Geminicoccus roseus DSM 18922: one gene and its partner. The protein of the gene in region 2 interacts with the protein of the main gene of each other region in a pairwise test. Links are inferred from orthologs where the notes say so. Each region holds a gene or a part of one and is shown on either strand. Other genes may lie near its edges.

The links.
Region 1: the proteins of gyrB (region 2) and gyrA interact in binary tests that used the Escherichia coli proteins (3 or more experiments, as listed by UniProt). The link is inferred for Geminicoccus roseus DSM 18922 from one-to-one orthologs.

Annotation. Positions count from the first base shown.
Region 1 is NZ_KE386572.1:4,977,149-4,986,890, forward strand. What follows is about bases 1-3,234. They hold gyrA (DNA gyrase subunit A), read right to left. Parts: upstream 2,865-3,234; coding sequence 201-2,864; downstream 1-200. Other genes in these bases: coaD (pantetheine-phosphate adenylyltransferase), read right to left, coding at 1-156; GEMRO_RS0124450 (FAD-dependent oxidoreductase), read right to left, coding at 3,046-3,234. In the rest of the region: more of GEMRO_RS0124450, read right to left, coding at 3,235-4,626; GEMRO_RS0124455 (alkaline phosphatase family protein), read right to left, coding at 4,623-6,179; GEMRO_RS0124460 (glycosyltransferase family 2 protein), read right to left, coding at 6,191-7,267; GEMRO_RS0124465 (DNA-3-methyladenine glycosylase family protein), read right to left, coding at 7,552-8,193; GEMRO_RS0124470 (TMEM43 family protein), read left to right, coding at 8,247-9,224; GEMRO_RS0124475 (electron transfer flavoprotein-ubiquinone oxidoreductase), read left to right, coding at 9,349-9,742. UniProt on the Escherichia coli protein: A type II topoisomerase that negatively supercoils closed circular double-stranded (ds) DNA in an ATP-dependent manner to maintain chromosomes in an underwound state.
Region 2 is NZ_KE386572.1:4,861,958-4,871,566, reverse strand. What follows is about bases 3,852-6,952. They hold gyrB (DNA topoisomerase (ATP-hydrolyzing) subunit B), read right to left. Parts: upstream 6,553-6,952; coding sequence 4,150-6,552; downstream 3,852-4,149. Other genes in these bases: recF (DNA replication/repair protein RecF), read right to left, coding at 6,545-6,952. Outside these bases: GEMRO_RS31520 (calcium-binding protein), read right to left, coding at 180-1,331; GEMRO_RS31515 (calcium-binding protein), read right to left, coding at 1,558-2,478; GEMRO_RS31510 (calcium-binding protein), read right to left, coding at 2,707-3,843; more of recF, read right to left, coding at 6,953-7,681; dnaN (DNA polymerase III subunit beta), read right to left, coding at 7,708-8,835; GEMRO_RS0123960 (hypothetical protein), read right to left, coding at 8,959-9,588; GEMRO_RS0123955 (GIY-YIG nuclease family protein), read right to left, coding at 9,585-9,609. UniProt on the Escherichia coli protein: DNA gyrase negatively supercoils closed circular double-stranded DNA in an ATP-dependent manner to maintain chromosomes in an underwound state.

The DNA of each region.
Region 1 (9,742 bases), 110 kb from region 2 along the record:
GTCGTCGAGGGAGAACAGCGGCTCCTTGCCGGCATTGACCGCACAGCCGACGATCAGGCGGTCCACCAGGCAGGTCGCCCGGCGGATCACGTCCATATGGCCGTTGTGCAGGGGGTCGAAGGTCCCGGGATAGATGCCGACGCGTGCTCTGGTCATGGCATGCTCCCCGCCGCCACCGGCGTCCCCGCCAGGTGCCGCGCTCATTCCGCGATCGGCTCGATCGCCTCGCCGTTCTCCTCGTCGTCCGCGGCATCCATGAGACGAACCGCCGCGACGACGTGCTCGTCCTCGTCGACGTTGAACAGGCGCACGCCCTGGGTGTTGCGCCCGGTGATGCGGATCCCGGCGACCGGCATGCGGATCAGCTTGCCCTTGTCGGTCATCAGCATGAGCTGGTCGGCATCGTTGACCGGGAAGGTCGCGGCGACCGGGCCGTTGCGCGGCGAGGTCTCGATGTTGATGACGCCCTGCCCGCCCCGGTTGGTGATCCGGTACTCGTAGGCCGAGGTGCGCTTGCCGAAGCCGTTGCGGGTGACGGTGAGCAGGAGCTGCTCCTCCGCCTGCAGCTTCTGGATCAGCTCCTCCTCCAGGTCGACCGGCACGTCGCCGTTGCCGTTCTCGACCTCCTCGCCCTCGGCCCGCCGCCGCGCGCTGGAGATCTTGAGATAGGCGTCGCGCTGGTCGATCGGCAGCTCGATATGGCGGAGGATCGACATCGAGACGACCTCGCCGTCCTCGCCCAGGTCCATGCCGCGCACGCCTTCCGAGGCCCGCGACTTGAACACGCGCAGGCTCTCCACCGGGAAGCGCACCGCCCGGCCGCCGCGCGCCGCCAGCATCATGTCGTGGCTGTCGTCGCAGACGTCCACGCCGACCAGCCGGTCGCCCTCGTCCAGCCCCATGGCGATCTTGCCGTTGGACGGCACCCGGATGAAGTCGGACAGGTCGTTGCGGCGGACCTTGCCGGACGCGGTGGCGAACACGATCGAGAGGTCGCCATAGGTGCTCTCGTCCTCGGGCAGCGGCAGCACCGCCGAGATCGCCTCGCCCTCCTCCATCGCCGGGAACAGGTTGATCATCGCCCGGCCGCGCGCCTGGGGGTTGCCCAGCGGCAGCTTGTAGACCTTGAGCTTGTAGACCCGGCCGCGCGTGGTGAAGAACAGGACCGGCGTGTGGGTGACCGCCACGAACAGCCGGGTGACCACGTCGTCCTCGTGCGTGCGCATGCCCGCCCGGCCCTTGCCGCCCCGGCGCTGCGCCCGGTAGGTCACCAGCGGCACGCGCTTGACGTAGCCGGCATGGGTGACGGTGACGACCATGTCCTCGCGCTGGATCAGGTCCTCGATGTCCTGGTCCAGCTCGCTGAACATGTCGATGACGCTGCGCCTGGGGTCCGCGAACCGGCTGCGGATGTCCAGCATCTCCTCGCGCATCACCTCGAGCAGGCGGCCGCGGTCGTTGAGGATGCGCAACAGCTCGCCGATGTCGACCGCCAGCTTCTCGACGTCCTCGACCAGCTCGTCGCGCGCAAGCGCGGTCAGGCGCTGCAGCTGCAGGGCCAGGATCGCGCGGGCCTGCGCTTCCGACAGGGTATAGGTCTCCGAGGGCGGCGGCACATCGACCAGCCCGGCCTCGGCGCGCTCCAGGAGCGGCAGGATGTCGGCCGACGGCCAGTCCCGCGCCATCAGCCGGGTGCGCGCCTCGGCCGAATCCTTGGACGAGCGGATCAGCGCGATCACTTCGTCGATGTTGAGCACCGCGATCACCAGGCCGATCAGGCCATGGATCTTGCTGCGCGCTTGGCCCAGGCGATGGGCCGAGCGCCGCAGGATCGTTTCCTCGCGGAACTCCAGGAACGCCTTGAGGATCTCGATCAGGCCCATGGTGGTGGGCCGGCCGCCCACCAGCGAGACCATGTTGATGCCGAACGAGGTCTGCACCGGCGTGTAGCGCCAGAGCTGGTTCAGCACGACGTCCGGGTCGGCGTCGCGCTTGAGCTCGATGACGACCCGGATGCCCTGCCGGTCGCTCTCGTCGCGCAGGTCGGCGATGCCCTCAACCTTCTTGTCGCGCACCACCTCCGCGATCCGCTCGACCATCCGCGCCTTGTTCACCTGGTAGGGAACCTCGGTGATGATGATCGCCGGCCGGTCCTTGCGGACCTCCTCCACATGGGTCTTGGAGCGGATCAGGATGCTGCCGCGGCCGTTCTGGTAGGCGGTCATGATGCCGCCGCGGCCCAGGATGATGCCGGCGGTCGGGAAGTCCGGCCCGGGCACGATCTCCATGATCTCGGCCAGCTCGATCGACGGATTGTCGATCAGCGCGATGCAGGCGTCGATGATCTCGCCCAGATTGTGCGGCGGGATGTTGGTTGCCATGCCGACCGCGATGCCGCCCGCCCCGTTCACCAGGAGGTTCGGGAAGCCCGCCGCCAGGACCGAGGGTTCCTCGGCGCTCTCGTCGTAGTTCGGCCGGAAGTCGACCGTGTCCTCGTCGATCTCGCCGATAACCGATAGGGCGGCGCGCGACAGGCGCGCCTCGGTGTAGCGCATCGCCGCCGGCGGGTCGTCGTCCTGCGAGCCGAAATTGCCCTGGCCGTCGATCAGCGGCAGGCGCAGCGAGAAGGGCTGCGCCATGCGCACCATTGCGTCGTAGATCGCGCTGTCGCCGTGCGGATGGTACTTACCCATCACGTCGCCGACGATGCGCGCGGACTTGCGGTGCGGCTTGCCGGGATCGAACCCGTTCTCCTTCATGGAGAAGAGGATCCGGCGCTGCACCGGCTTCAGGCCATCGCGGACATCGGGCAGCGCGCGCGACACGATCACGCTCATCGCGTAATCGAGGTAGCTTTTCCTCATCTCCTCTTCGATGGGGACGATGTCGAAGGGGCGCGACTGCTCGGTTGCCAAGGTCGGTGATCTCTGACGATGTGAAGGAACGGCAAACGGCGCCGGCGGGCGTCGATGCCCGAGCGCGCCTGCCTTCTAGCAGGCGGACGCGTCAGGTGCCAGCTTCGCCGGTCCGTCCACACCGGCCGGCTCAGCGCAGGTGGGCCTGCTCCGCCAGGCGGTCGGCCAGCCGGATCGCCAGCGCCACGATGGTCAGGGTCGGGTTGGCGTAGCCGCCGGTCGGGAACACCGAGCTGCCGACCACGTGGAGATTGTGCATCCCGTGCACCTTCAGGTCGCGGTCGACCACGCCCGCCCCGGGAGCGTCGTGCATGCGGGTGCCGCCCATCGGGTGCTTGGCGCCCTCGGCGGCGGCGTCGCGCCAGGCGGCATCGTCGGGCGGCACCCGGATCTCCAGCCGGCCGAGCCCCGCTGACTGGAGCGCCCGGTCGAGCGCCTCGTGCGCGCCCCGGATGCTCGCCACGTCCAGCTCGCTCATCCGCCAGGAAACCTCCGCCAGCGGCCGCCCCAGCGCGTCCTTGGCCGCCGACAGCCGCACGGCGTTTTCCCCGCGCGGCTGGCACTCGAACAGGCCGCGGGTCCGCCAGCGCCGGGCGGGGGGACCGTTGCGCCGCATCCGCTCTCTGATCGCGACCAGGAGCCGGTCCGGCCGGCGAAGCGCCGTCCGCAGCGAGCCGCCGGCGCTGCCCGGCACCTTGCGCCCCCGCCACTGCTCGACCCGCTCGATCATCGCCTTCACCGCGGGGTCGTCGAAAACCTCGTGGCTCTCGTCGGCGGATTTCAGGCAGATCACGCCCTGGAGCAGCCGGTCGCGCGCCTGCGGGCCCGGCGAGACCGCGAAGCCGCCCCGGGTCCGGTCGGCGCCCTGGCTGAAATAGAACCCCATGTCCGGCGCCGGGTCGTCCAGCTCCAGGAAGCCTGCCTCGACAAAGGCGTGCTCGGTGAACCAGCGCCCGACCTGGCCGTGCCGGTTGCCGATCGCCTGGGCCGGATCGTCGCCCGAGGCCAGCAGCAGGCGGGGATTCTCCACCCCGCCGGCCGCCAGGACGAACTGCCGGCCGGCCACCTCCAGCCGGCGCCCGTTCAGCGTTCGGACCGACAGATGGTCGATCCGGTCGCTGTCCGGATGGGCAAAGGCGCGCTCCACCGGGGCGTGCAGATAAACCCGCAGGCTCGGCATGGCCGCCAGCGCCTCGCGATAGGCCGTGCCGAACCGCAGCCTGCTCTGCTGGAACAAAGCGGGCGTGAACATGGTCCGGTCGAGGTCCAGGGCGCGTGTGCCGCTTCGCGCCTGCCAGGCCGGGACGTCGTCGTCGAACCCGCCAAGGCCGAACCAGGGGGCGGCGCGCCGGTAGAACGGCATCAGCGCCTCCCGGTCGATCGGCCATCCGGGCCGGCCGAGCTGCGGGCAGGCGGCGAAGTCGACCGGGTCGAGCGCCCGGCACCATCCTGCCCAGACCTGCGAGGCCCCGCCCAGCGCCACCAGCCTGGTGTCGCGCAGCGGCGGATAAGGGTCGCCGATGACCGTTCCCCCGGCCAGGGCCTGGGCTGCTCGGTCATGGCCGAGCCCGCCGGCCTCCAGGAGGCAGACGTCCAGCCCCCTGCCCGCCAGTTCCATCGCGAGCACGATGCCGGCGGGCCCGCCCCCCACCACCACATGGTCGGCTTCGATCCGGGTCCCGTCGGAAAGACTGCGCGCGTCGACGATCACGCCGCCAGCTCGCTTCCGTGCAGCGCCAGGGCCCGCCCGCTCATCGAAGGGTCCGGCGGCAGGCCCAGCAGGGCCAGCGCGGTCGGCGCCAGGTCGACGATCGACCCGCCCTCCGGCCCGCTGCCGGCCTCAATGCCCGGCCCCGCCGCCACGAACCAGGCCTCCGCACGATGGTTGCCGGCCCGGCCGGAGGGGAAGTGCTTGGGCAGGTCATGGACAAAGCCCGGCAGGACGTCGCAGGCGATGCGGCGCACCGGTTCCGCTCCCGCCGGGCTCCAGCGCACCAGGAGGTCGGGTAGCAGGTCGCGCTGCTCGGCCGGCCCGGGTGTGCGGCTCCACGGCCGCTCCACGGCCGCCACCAGGCTGCGCCCGGTGTCCGCGTCGCGCAGCCCGGACAGGCGCTCCTCCAGCCGCGCGCACAGCTCCTCGTAGGCATCGCCCGGGGGAACGATGCCGTCGCGCTCGCGGCCCTGCAGGTTGATCCGCACATAGCCGGCAAGGTCCACCGGCATCGGGAAATGGGTGGTGGCGCGCCAGTCCAGCATCCGAGCCGACCAGATCGACGCCAGGCGGTGGCCGACCTCCGCCGGCAGCCGCGCCAGGACCGGCCGGATCCAGTGGAACGGGATCCGCCGCTTGATCCGGTAGAGCAGCCCGCGCTTCGCTGTTTTGCCGCTCTCCGCCGCGTCCATCGCCGCCATCAAATCGGGGAAATGGTCGGCCATGCCGTGGTTCTTCTCCATCCCGTGCAGCGCGAACACCATCACCCGCGCCGCCGGGTCGGCCGCCTCCAGGACTTGGCCGATCGCCTGGTCGATGCGCTGGTAGATCTCGGCCAGCGCCCCCTCCAGCCGCGCCCGCGCGTCGTCGTCCAGGCTACGCGTGTCGACCTGCGACAGGTCCCAGAGATAGTGCCCGCCGCGGTGGCTGGCGCCGAACACCAGGCAGGCCAGGTCGAACCGCCTGTCTTTGAGGAGGTCAGCCGCGATCGCCGCCATCTGGTCGGTGGCGCGCAGGAGCTGGCCGCGCAGCCGGTCGAGGCCGCCAGCGTCCTGCAGGCCGAATTGCTCCACCTCCATCGCCGGCGGGCCGTGGCGCCGCTTGAGGTCCCGCCACAGGCCGGGCGGCGAGGCGGCCCGGGAGATCAGGTCGTGGGTGCCCCAGCCGCCGAGATAGATCCCTTCGGCGCCGACCCGCGGCTCGCCCACCACCATCGGCATGTCGATGGCGGCCACCCGCAGCCCCGCCGCGGCGACCCGCTCGTAGAACGGCCGGTCCGGCAGCCAGGCCTCGCTCGGCACCTCGATCCGCATCGCCCGGGCGCGCCAGAGCTTGTTGTGGTAGATGCCGTGCCGCTCCACCGGGCGCCCGGTATAGAAGCTGGGCCAGACCCCGCCGGCATACGCCCCGGCCACGGTGGCGAGGCCGCCGCTCTGGCCGCGCTTCTCCAGCCCGGCCAGCACCGGCATCCGCCCCTCTGCCATCAGCCGGCGGACCAGGCCGCGGTCGGCGGCATCGATGCCGATCATGATCACCGGGCGTCGTTCGGGCATTGTCGCCATCGTCACAGGAACCGTCGCACGCAGAGGAAATGGCCGTTCAGGGCGCCTTCCAGGAGCCACACCGCCGCCTTCTTGCGCCGGCCGAGCCGCACCCAGCCGGTCAGGGGCAGCGGCCCGTGCCGGAAGATCGCGCGGTCGGCGACCTTGCGGGTCGACTGCACCAGGCGGCGCTTCTCCCGCAGGGCCGGCCAGGCCGAGCGCAGCGAGCGCAGCGCCGCCCACCAGGCCGGCCGCATGCCCGAGGCGCTCAGAAAGCCCAGCTGCGCCAGCTCGTACAGGCACAAGGCCGGCAGCAGGAGGCAGATCGAGCGGCCGGAATAGCTCTTGGCGACCACGAACCAGCGGTTGCGCACTAGGAAGAACACGCGCTGCGGCGACGCGGTCATGCCGGGGCGGTAGGACAGGCCGCGGGTGCCCTGGCCATGCAGCACCACCGCGCGCGGGTCGATCCACAGCTCGTGGCCGAGCAAGCGGGCGCGCACCCCGAAATCATGGTCCTCGAGGTTGAAGCCGAAATCCTCGTCGAACGGCACCGCGCCGCGCCAGCGGCCGCGGTCGATCAGGAAGCAGGCGGTCACCACCGAACCGGTCGGTGCGGGAATGGCGGCGACGCTGGCGGCCTCGCGGTCGGCATGGCGCGGGATCATCAGCCCCAGGAAGTGGCAGTCGGCGCTCTCGTACTGGATCACCGCCGGCTGCCGCTCGTAGAGGACCCTGGGAACCGCCACCAGCGCCTCCGGCCGGGCATCCAGGGTCTCGCCCAGCATCGCCAGGGTGGAGCCGGTCAGCCGGACATCGTTGTCCAGGAACAGGATCCGGTCGCAGCCGGCGGCGGCGAACCCGGCATTGCGCGCCCCGGCCGGGCCCAGATTGGTTGGCAGCGCCAGGACGCGCAGGCCGGGGCACAGCTGGACCGCGAGTTCCGGGCTGCCGTCGGCGGAGGCGTTGTCGACCAGCAGGATCTCCGCGTCCGCCTCGGCATGCGCTTGCACCGAGGCCAGGGTCGCTGGCAGATGGCCGGCCCCGTTATAGTTGATGATGCAGATGGTGATACGGCCGCACGCCGTCCGGCCGCTCATGCGCAGGAGCCGCCCGGATCATGCCGGAGGAACTTCTCGCCGCGCACCGTCCGCGGCGGCACCCGTTCCCGCCGGCACCATGATACCTGCCTGCCGAGCATCCGGCCTCGTTCCGACCAAGGGCAAACGCACCGGGCGTCCCAGAGCCGGCTGAGCGCAGCATCGCGTTCCGCGCTGCCCGGCCTGGCCCGCTCCGGCCCGATCCGTTCAGGATCCCCTACCACGATCGGACATGGACGATGAAGCGGCTTGCTCTGACGTTGCGGATCCGCCGCCGGGTGAGTTCAGCCGGCGGCTTCGAGGGTGGTGGCACCGTAGTAATGCCAGAGGAACAGTGCCCCCACCCCACGCCAGGGCGCCCAGTCCGCCACCATCGCGCGCAGCGCCTTGGCGCTCGGGCGGGCTTCCAGGCCGCGCAGGCGCTGGTAGGCGATCTGCATCGCCAGGTCGTCGGCGGGGAACACGTCAACCCGGCCGAGCGCGAACAGGAGGTAGATGTCGGCACTCCAGCGCCCGAAGCCCGGCACCGCCACGATCTGGGCGATGATTTCCGCCTCGCTGGCCAGGTCGTGCCCGTCCAGGTCGAGCGCCCCGTCCAGCACGGCCGCGGCCATGGCCCGGGCATGGTCGATCTTGCGCCGCCCCATGCCGCAGGCCCGCAGGGTCTCGACCGTCTGCGCCGCCAGCCAGTGATGGTCGGGACGCTCCCCCGCCGCCTCCTCCAGCCGCCGCCAGATCGCCGCAGCCGCCTTGGTCGAGATCTGCTGGGCGGTCATGATCTGCAGGAGCGTGGCGAAGCCCGGCGGCTGGATGCGCGGGGGCGGGTCGCCGATCCTGGCGCGCAACGCCGCGACCTGCGGGTCACGCGCAGCCAATTCCTGCATGCCGCGACGGATCTTCTCCTCGTCCACCCTGTTCCTCGCCACCAGATCCTGTCTTCGCCCGTATCGCCACCGGCAACTCGCATGGGAGCCGCAAGTTGAGCAAGTCGATCGTGCCGCTCGTCGTCGGCCTGCTCCTGGTGGTCGCGGCGGCGCTGGCGACCGTCTGGAACGAACGGCGCGCCGGGGCCGGTGCCGACCTGCGCGGCCTGGTGCAGGCCGAGCTGGTCGAGGCCGGCCATCAGGAGGTCGAGCCGGCGCTGGAGGGCGAGATCCTGCGGGTCGCCGGCCCGGTCAGCGCCGACGGCCATGTCCGCGAGCCGGCGCTCGATAAGAGCTTCCCAGTCCTGCGCCTGGACCGGATCGTCGAGACCGCCCAGTGGCGGGAGGAGGAGATCGTCACCCAGGGCGGCCGGGACCTGCGCTACCATCTGGTCTGGTCGGCCAGCCGGATCGATTCCAGCCGGTTCCGCGACGGGGGCGGCGCCCACCCCAACCCGCCCCTGCGCCTGGAAAGCGAGCGGTTCCTGGCGCCCTCGCCCCGGCTGGGCGCCTGGAGCGCCGACCATGCGCTCTGGCACGCGATCCGGGCGACGGAGCCGGTGCGCCTGCCCGACCGGATCGAGCTCAGCGAGCTCGGCCCGTTCTCCCGGGGCAGCGACTGGTGGTGGTCCGGCGACCCGGACCGGCCGGCGCCCGGCGACATCCGGTTGCGCTACCGGTCGGTGCCGCTCGCCAGGGTGACCCTGATCGGCCGGGCGCAGGACGGGCGCCTCACCACCCTGGCGGACGAGCAGGGCGAGGAGCTGGCGCTGGGAGCGCTCGGCGACGTTCCGGCGGACGAGCTGGTCGGCAAGGCGGCGACCCTGTCCGCGACCGAGACCTGGAAGCTGCGCCTGCTCACCCTGGCGGTGTTCCTGCTGGGCGGCTTCATCCTGGCATTCGCCCTCAAGCGCCTGGCCCCGGAGCTGCTGGCCGAGCTTGGCGGCAACATCCGGACCACGGGCGGGCTTGGCGGACTCCTCATGTGGCTGGGCGCCACCGTAACCGTCTGGTTACTCGTGCGCTTCCGCTAACCCACGCTCACGCCGTAGATTTTTCGCTCTCCCAGATCGCTTCAAACGTGGGCGGGCGCGTGCTACCCCCAGTCGAGGCAGCGCTGGAGGCGTGGCCGTCGGGACCTGCAGGGAAGGAACGGGCATGGAACGCGAGCAGATGGCCTACGACGTGGTGATCGTGGGCGCCGGGCCGTCCGGCCTCGCCTGCGCGATCCGCCTCAAGCAGCTTGCCGGCGACGACCTCTCGGTCTGCATCATCGAGAAGGGCGCGGAGGTCGGCGCCCACATCCTGTCCGGGGCGGTGCTGGAGCCGCGCTCCCTGAACGAGCTCCTGCCCGACTGGAAGAGCATGGGCGCGCCGGTGGAGACCGAGGTCACCGACGACCAGTTCCTGCTCCTGACCGAGAAGGGTGCCCGCCGCCTGCCCACGCCGCCGCCCATGCACAACCATGGCAACTACATCATCTCGCTGGGCGTTCTGTGCCGCTGGCTGGCCGAGCAGGCCGAGGCCATGGGCGTCGAGATCTACCCAGGCT
Region 2 (9,609 bases):
GTCGGGACGCCGGAGCTTGGAGTCGAGTTCGTTTCAGTTGCGTGAGTTCATCATTGGTGAGCGGGCACCCCGAAAACGGTGTCCTGCCCGCCACCACGAAGCAATAGCGCCACGTCGATGCCGCGCCCATGGCGATTTCGACGCGGCCAGATCATCGATGCGCGAGCGATGCCCGGCTCTCAGCCGAACCAGGTCGCATCCACGCCGGTGACGCCGGTGAGCGTCACGGTGTGGTTCATGCCGAGGTTCAAAATGGTGTTGCCGTCGACGGTCTGCGCATTGGCCAGCGCGTTGTCGACGGTGTTCTGGTAGCCGCGCAGGGAGATCTTGTCCGAGCCGACCTCAAAATCGGTGATGATGTCCTGGTCGCCCTCGGCACGGAGGACCACGAAGAGGTCGGCGCCGTCACCGCCGGTCATGGTATCGTTGCCGAACTGGCCGTTGATCTCGTCATCGCCGCGGCCGCCATCCAGCAGGTCGTTGCCGGTCCCGCCGGTGAGCTTGTCGTTGCCGGTGCCGCCTTCCAGCAGGTCGTCGCCGGCCTTGCCATCCAGGATGTCGTTGCCGCCGCCGGCGAACAGCTGATCGTTGCCCAGGCCGCCATAGAGGCCGTCGTCGCCGTCCGGCCGGTTGGGATCGCCGTCGCCGTTGATGATGTCGTCGCCGTTCGCGCCGAACAGGATGTCGTCGTAGGAACCGCCGTTCACCACATCGTCGCCGGCACCGCCGGTGATGATGTCGTTGCCGGTGAACCCGCCCCAGAGCTCGTCATTGCCCTCGCCGCCGTCGACATAATCGTCATCCCACTCGGCAAAGATCAGGTCGTCGCCATTGCCGCCGTAGAGCTTGTCCTTGCCCCCCTGCGAGGCGATGATGTCATAGCCCGGATCCTCGCGGTCGCCGCGGATGTCGTCGTTGCCGTCGCCGCCATAGACGATGTCGTCGCCGGCGCCCGGCAGGAAGCGGTCGTTGCCCTCGTTGCCCAGCATGATGTCGTTGCCGTCCTGGCCGAACAGCCGGTCGTCGCCGGTGCCGCCGCGCAGGAAGTCGTCGCCGGTATAGCCGTACAGATTGTCGCGGCCGTCACCCCCGTCGAGCAGATCGGCGCCACCAGCACCATACAGCGTGTCGTTGCCGAGGCCGCCGTAGACGATGTCGTCGCCGGTATCGCCGTTGATGATGTCGTCGCCTTCCTCGCCCAGGAGGAAGTCGTTGCCGCCCCTGCCGCTGATGCGGTCGTCACCGGTCAGGCCATGGATCTCGTCTGCCTGGTTGGTGCCGGCCAGAGCCGGATCCAGGTCGTCGCCAAGGGAGCCGTTGATGAGCGCCATGAAGGGGTACCTGTTCGTCTGGTCGTGAGGCGTTCGGATCTACACCAGCAGCCTGGTGCTCTGGTGCGTTCCAGGACCGGGTGGTCTTTGCTGGATACGTAGCGCAGGTACGGGCCGGATTCGATGATGGACGCAGGGAGCGGTGACATGTTTCAGGAACGCCGCCCTCTCTGTTGCCGCCATGCCGCAGCCGCCGGCGCCAGAGAGGCGGTCCGTCCCCGCCAGCTCAAACGAACCAGCTGGCATCCACCCCGGTGGCTCCGGTCAGCGTCAACAGGTGGCTTTCCCCGAGCGTCAGAACGGTAGAGCCGTCTACAACCTGGGCGCTTGCGATCGCCGCATCGGCGGTGTTGCCGGCCCCGCGCAGGTCGAGCTTGTCGATGCCTGCCTGGAAGTCGGTGATCGTGTCGGATTCGCCGTCCACCCGCAGGATCACGAAGGTGTCGGCACCGTCGCCGCCGGTCATGATGTCGTTGCCGAACTGGCCGTTCAGCTCGTCGTCGCCTTCGCCACCGTCGAGCACGTCGTCGCCGTTGCCGCCGGTGAGGATGTCGTTGCCGGCTCCGCTGGAGAGCTTGTCGTTGCCCGACCCGCCATCCAGCAGGTCGTTGCCCTCGGCTGCCTCGATCACGTCGTCGCCGATGCCGCCATAGAGGCGGTTGTCGCCATCGGTGGTCCAGGGATCGCCATCGCCGTTGATGTAGTCGTTTCCGGCCGCGCCGAAGATCAGGTCGGTGCCCCGGTAGCCGAAGATCTCGTCGTCGCCGTCACCGCCGGTGATGATGTCATCGCCGGTGAAGCCGCCATGGATGATGTCGTTGCCGGCTCCGCCATCGATATAGTCGTCGCCATACTCGCCATAGACCTGGTCGTCGCCGTTGCCCGCGTAGACCCGGTCGGCAGCACCTTCGGTCGGCACCACCAGCACCTCTTCCCGATCGGTGAAGATGATGTCGTTGCCTTCGCCGCCCCAGAGGATGTCGGAGCCGCCGCCGCCGTAGATCCGGTCGGCACCATCGCCACCGATCACGAAGTCATCGCCCAGCCGCGAGAAGATCCGGTCCAGTTCTCCGAAGCCGCGGATGACGTCGTCACCGGAGGTGCCGTAGAGATTGTCTCTGCCCTCGGTACCGTTGATGATCGCCATGGGATTCTCCTCGTCGCTTCTCTTGGGGCGTGCCGCCGGCTCGATTTCGGGGGTTCCCGTAGGGTCGGGCCTGCGGCGATCCTGGCCCGTCCGTCATCCGGATATCGATCTGCCTCTCGCCTGCCGGAACAGTCGAGATTACGGCGGTCCATCACCGGTCATGAAGAAGCCCCGGCGGTCCAGGGACGACCGAGGCTCTCCATCACATCGGCGTTGGACGCTTCCGGCTCAGCCGAACCAGCTCGTGTCCACGCCGGTGACGCCGGTGAGCGTCACGGTGTGGTTGAGGCCGAGATTGAGCACGGTGCTGCCCTCGACCACGGTCGCGTTGGCGATGGCGTTCTCCACGGTGTTGCCGGCCCCGCGCAGCGCGATCAGGTCGGATCCCACCTCGAAGTCGGTGATGGTGTCGGCCTCGCCCTCGGCGCGCAGCACCACGAAGCTGTCGGCGCCAGCGCCACCGGTCATGGTGTCGTTGCCGCCCTGGCCGATCAGCGTGTCGATGCCGTCGCCGCCGTCCAGGATGTCGTTGCCGTCGCCGCCGGTCATCCGGTCGTCGCCGAGCCCGCCCAGCAGGGTGTCGTCGCCCTGCTTGCCGTCCAGCTCGTCGTTGCCTTCGCCGCCATCGACGGTGTCGTTGCCGAGCCCGCCGAACAGGCCGTCATTGCCGGCCTCGCCGTTGAGGATGTCGTCGCCGACCGCACCGAAGAAGCGGTCGTCGCCGTCGCCGGCAAAGATCGTGTCGTTGCCGTCGCCGCCGGTGCCGACATCGTTGCCGGTGTTCTCCACGATCTCGACGCTGCCGCCATAGATCAGGTCGTCACCATTGCCGCCGTCGATGTTGTCGTCGCCGAACTCGCCATAGATCTCGTCGTTGCCATTGCCGGTGAAGATCCGGTCGGCGGCACCCACGGTGGGCGTGACGTTGGCGATGACCCGGTCGCCATGGGCAATGTCGTTGCCGTCGCCGCCCGCCATGATGTCGCTGCCATTGCCGCCATAGAAGCGGTCGTCGCCAAGGCCGCCGATGATCACATCGTTGCCGTCCTGGCCGAACATGCGGTCGCGGCCGTCGCCGCCGCGGATCGTGTCGTCGCCGTTGTTGCCGTACAGGTCATCATCGCCGGCCTGGCCCTCCAGCACGTCGTTGCCCGCCGCGCCGAAGGCCGTATCGTTGCCGATACCGCCGAAGATGACGTCGTTGCCGCCCTCGCCATTGAGCTGGTCGTTGCCGTCCTCGCCGAAGACGAAGTCATTGCCGGCCCCGGCGGCAATGCCGTCGTTGCCGCCCAGGCCATGGATCTCGTCGTTCTCAGGCGTGCCGACCAGGTTGTCGTCGCCCTGCGTGCCGTTGATAAGGGCCATGAATGCTTCCTCTTCTACTTAGCAGCCTGTTGTTCGTTCTGGTCCAGGACCTTGTGGTGACGTGAGCCAATATGGAAGGGCTCCTGGCTCATGTCGATCAACCAGTGGTTCTGCGCCTGCAGGCACGGAGGTCCGTTTCTCAACCGTGCCGCTCCGGACCGACTCATGAAGCGAGCCCTAGCTGTTTTGAACCCGCCCGTCATGCGGCCGACATGACGCAGCCCTCGCAACCCATCACCGTGGCGAGGGTGCCACGGGGCAGCCGTTCCGAGCCAGCGCCATGTCCCGCCCGATCCACGTCGCCGGTCAGATGTCCAGGTTCACGACCCGCAACGCATTGCTCTGGATGAACTCGCGGCGTGGATCGACCACGTCGCCCATCAGGGTGGTGAACACCTCGTCGGCCTCGTCGGCATGGTCGATCCGAACCTGCACCATCGAGCGCTTGGTCGGGTCCAGCGTGGTCTCCCAGAGCTGCTCCGGGTTCATCTCGCCCAGCCCCTTGTAGCGCTGGATCTGCATGCCCTTGCGACCGAGCGTGGCGACCCGCTCCATCAGGAACAGAGGACCGCTGATCGGCTGGACCTGCTCGTCATGAACCAGCGTCGGATGTTCGCCCCAGATCGACACAAGCTCGTCCATGAGCTGGGCGACCCGGCGCGCCTCGTGGGAGCGAAGGAAGGCGGTCTCGATCCGCCAGCGCTCGCGCCGCTCGCCACGGGTGCGGTGCATGATCAGGATGCCGTCGACATCCAGGGTGGCCTGCCAGTGGCCGCTGCCGGCCACCACCAGGTGATGGGCGAGCGCCTGCCCCTGCTCCAGGCCCGGCTGGCCCTCGGCGCCAACCAGCCGGGTCGAGGCGAGCGCCTCCACCAGTTCCGGGGGATGGCGCCGCGCCAGGCTGCGGATCGCCTGGGATGCCTGGCGGGCGAGATCGAACACGCGGCCGGTTTCCGCCTCATCGAGCTGTCGCTCATCGGCACCCTGGATCTGCACCTCGCCGCGCACGGTGGCCAGCAGGTGATCCTCCAGCGCCGCGTCGTCCTTGAGGTAGAGTTCCTTGCTGCCGCGCTTGATCCGGTAGAGCGGCGGCTGCGCGATGTAGAGATGCCCGGCCTCGATCAACGCCGGCAGGTGCCGGTAGAAGAAGGTGAGCAGCAGGGTGCGGATGTGCGAGCCGTCCACGTCCGCGTCGGTCATGATGACGATGCGGTGGTAGCGCAGCTTGGCGATGTCGAAGTCGTCGCGAATGCCGGTGCCAAGCGCCGTGATCAGCGTGCCGATCTCCTGGCTCCCCAGGATCTTGTCGACCCGCGCCCGCTCGACGTTCAGAATCTTGCCGCGCAGCGGCAGGATCGCCTGGAACTGGCGGTCGCGACCCTGCTTGGCCGAGCCGCCGGCGCTGTCGCCCTCGACCAGGAACAGCTCGGATTTGGACGGATCGCGCTCCTGGCAGTCGGCCAGCTTGCCCGGCAGGTTGGCGATGTCGAGCGCACCCTTGCGCCGGGTCAGTTCCCGGGCCCGCCTGGCCGCCTCGCGCGCGGTGGCGGCTTCCACCACCTTGCCCATGATGATCTTGGCCTCGGCGGGATGCTCCTCCAGCCAGCGCGACAGCGCATCACCGACCAGGTTCTGCACGATCGGGGTGACCTCCGAAGAGATCAGCTTGTCCTTGGTCTGCGAGGAGAACTTCGGATCCGGCACCTTGACCGAGAGCACCGCGGTCATGCCCTCGCGCATGTCATCCCCAGACAGCGCCACCTTCTCGCGCTTCAGGGTGCCGCTGTCTTCCGCGTACTTGTTGAGCACGCGGGTCAACGCCTGGCGGAAGCCCTGCAGATGGGTGCCGCCGTCACGCTGGGGGATGTTGTTGGTGAAGCAAAGGCAGACCTCGTGGTAGCCGTCGTTCCACTGCATCGCGACCTCGACCGCGATGCCGTCGCGCTCGCCGCCCACGGTGATCGGCGGCTTGACCACAGGCGTGCGCGAACGGTCCAGCCAGGTCGTGAAGGCCGCCAGGCCGCCTTCGTAGAACAGACGCTCCTCGCGCGGCTCCTCGCCCCGCAGGTCGCGCATCAGGATCTCGACCCCGGAATTCAGGAAGGCCAGCTCACGCAGGCGGTGGGCAAGCTGCTCGAACGAGAACTCCACCCCGGTGAACACCGAAGGCGAGGGGTAGAAGGTCACCTGGGTGCCGCGGCGGCCCTCGGAGGGGCCGACCACCTCGAGGGGCGCCTCCGCGCGGCCACCTTCCACAAAGCGGATGAAATGCTCGTAGCCGTCGCGCCAGACGGTCAGGTCGAGCCGGTCGGACAAGGCGTTCACCACCGAGACGCCAACCCCATGCAGGCCGCCCGAGACCTTGTAGGAGTTCTTGTCGAACTTCCCGCCGGCGTGGAGCACGGTCATGATCACCTCGGCTGCCGACACGCCCATCTCGGCGTGCAGGTCGACCGGAATGCCGCGACCATCGTCGATCACCGTGCAGGAGCCGTCGGCGTTGAGGATCACCTCGACCTTGGTGGCATGACCGGCCAGCACCTCGTCGATGGCGTTGTCGACCACCTCGAACACCATGTGGTGCAGGCCGGAGCCGTCGTCGGTGTCGCCGATATACATGCCCGGCCGCTTGCGCACGGCCTCCAGGCCCTCCAGCACCTTGATCGAGCTGGCGTCGTAAATCGCGGGGATGATGGGCGTGTCAGACATGATCGGCGAGGTCGCCCTGCTGCAGGTGGAAGAAGGCCGCCTTGTCGCGCAGAGGCGCGAACGGCGCGTGGTCGGTGCCGGAAAGCCAGGTCTGGCCGGGCGCTTCGGTGATGCGTTCGAACAGGGCGGCGCGGCGGACGCTGTCCAGGTGAGCGGTGGCCTCATCGAGCAGGAGGATCGGGATCAGCGTGCCGACCCGGCGCTTGCGCGCGATCTCGCCCAGGACGATGGAAACGAGCAGCGCCTTCTGCCGCCCGGTCGAGCAGCGCGCCGCCGGTGTGGTGGTCTCCGCATCGATCGCGACCAGATCGCTGCGGTGCGGCCCGATCGAGGCGCCGCCGGCTTCCCGATCGGCGTCGCGGCTGCGGGCGAGCCTGGCCGCCACTTCCTCCTCGACGTCCAGGGCCGGGCGGTCCTCCAGCAGCGTCTCGAGATCGCCCGCCAGCTGCAGCCGCACAGTCGGAAACGCCCCCTGGCTCTGCGCCACCACCTCATCCAGGCTCCGCACCCGCTCCGCCCGCACGGCGGCGATCGCCACCGCGTCGGCGGCCAGGCCGGCTTCCAGCGTGGCGAGCCAGACCGGGTCCGGGCGCCCGCCACGCAGCACCATGGAGCGCTCGCGCAGCCGCCGCTCGTAGCGGTTCGTCAGGCCGGCATAGGCCGGATCGTCGGCACCGATCAGCCGGTCCAGGAAACGGCGGCGCTCGGAGGGCGATTCCACGAACAGCCGGTCCTCGGCGGGGGTCAGCCAGATCACGCCCACGATCGCCGGCAGTTCGTCGCGCGCCGCAACGTCCTGGCTGTCCAGCCGGAACCGGCGACGCTCATGCCCCACCTCCAGCCCGGTCGCGATCCGGTGAATCCCATCCGGCCCGTCCAGCTCCGCCTGGATCGCCCAGCCCCCCGCACCGCCGTGGCGGGCCTGCTCGACCGCGCGCGCCCGGCGCAGGCCGCGACCCGGCGCCAGCATCGAGACAGCCTCCATCAGGTTGGTCTTGCCGACGCCATTGTCGCCGAACAGCACGATGGGTCCGTCCGGAAGGGTCAGGCGGGCTTCGGCGAGATTGCGGAAGTCGGTCAGGTGAAGGCGGCGCACCGCGCAGGGCAGGGGCTGCGGAGGACGGTCCACAGCCACAGGCGCGCTGGCTGAAAGGATCATACCCGCATCGGCATCAGCACGTAGATGGTGGCGACGTCCTCGGGATCACGAATCAGGGTTGGGGAGGCCGCGCTGGCCATCTCCAGGCGGATCGTGTCGCCTTGGACCTGCTGGGTGATGTCCATGACGTAGCGGGCGTTGAAGCCGATCTCGATCTCGCCGCCGGACAGTTCGCAGTCGACCTCGTCCTGGGCGCGGCCGGCCTCGGCACTGACCGCCGACGCCACCACCCTGCCGTCGCCGAACCCGAGCTTGACCGCCCGGACCTTGTCGGTGGCCACGGTCGCGACCCGGTCGATCGCAACCGCGAAGGCCTTGGCATCGACCAGGGCCACCTTGTCGTTGGCCTGCGGGATCACCCGCTCGTAGTCGGGGAAGGTGCCGTCGATCAGGCGGGAGACCAGCACGGTGGTGCCGATCTGGAAACGGATCCGCGAGGGCGAAAGGGCGATGCCGACCTCGGCGTCCTGGTCCAGGGCGTCCAGCAGCCGGCGGACCTCGCCGACCGTCTTCTTCGGGACAATCACCGGCGGGATGCCCTTGGCGCCCTCGGGCAGCGGGGTCTCGACCCGGGCCAGCCGATGTCCGTCCGTGGCGACCGCGCGCAGCGTGGCGGCAGCGCCCTCGCCGCGGGTGGCGTGGAGATGCACCCCGTTCAGGTAGTAGCGGGTCTCCTCGCTCGACATCGCGAAACGGGTCTTGTCGAACAGCTTGCGCAAGGTTGCCGCGGACAGCTCGAAGGAGACGCCCAGGTCCTCCTCGTTCATCGCCGGGAACTCGTCGGCGGCGAGGGCCGGCAGCACGAAGGACGAGCGTCCCGAGCGCAGATGCATGTCGGTGCTGCCGTTCGGCTGCTCCAGCTCGATCACGGCACCTTCCGCCAGGCGGCGGACGATCTCGTAGAGAGTATGCGCCGCCACCGTGGTGGTGCCGGGCTCGGCAATCTCGGCGGCCTCCCGCGAGACCAGGGTCAGGTCCATGTCCGTGGCGGTGAGCAGCAGCTCATCGCCTTGCGCCTCCAGCCGCACGTTGGACAGGATCGGGATCGTCGTACGCCGCTCGACAACGCTCTGGACATAGCCAAGCGACTTGAGCAGGGGCGCGCGCTCGATGGTCAGCTTCATGGTCGGGGCAAGTCGCAATGATCACGGAACCCCGTCCACGAATATCGTGCCGGGTCGCCGAAGCTAGCAGGCTCCAGCGCTAAGTTCACGAATTTTCGGCGGAATCGGTGCGTTCCCGCAGGTTCAATGCCGCAGCAGGCGGTCCAGGACGTCGAAGCGGCCCTGCCACTCCGCGAGCTCGCGGGTCTGGCCCTGGTCCTCTCTCGTGCCGGGCGTCAGCGGGTACTTGTAGAGATAGATGTGCGCCCCCCGGGCGTTCACACGCCGGCGCTGCGCCACCCAGCCGCGGACCACGTCGCCCGGCACCAGATAGAAGTCGATGACCGGCTTCACCGGGATGGGCTTGGCGGCCAGACGCCCGACCCGCCCGTCCAGAACCACGCCCAGGTCAGCGGCCACCAGGAGATCGAAACCAAGGTCGGGCGCGGCCGGATCAGGGGTGTGCGCCCAGCTGATGCTCTCGACAAAGCTGTTGCCCTTGAGCTGGATCCGAATGCGGCCGTCGATCAGAAAATCATATCCCGGCTGGTTGCGGCGCCGGAGGTTGGCATCCTCGATGTGGTGCCGGCCGTCTCTTTGAGCGACCAGGGCCAGGGCTGCCCTGGTCGCAATCTGTTCGCTCAGACGCACCCGCTCGTGGGCCTTGAGCGGCGAGGCGGTGCGCAGCACGGAGGCGTGGACGCAGCGCTCCAGGAGGACGCGCTCGTCCTCGGCCAGGCTGAACAAGGGGTCGACGAACTTGATGCCGCTCACCGGATCTGTCCCGACCAGGAA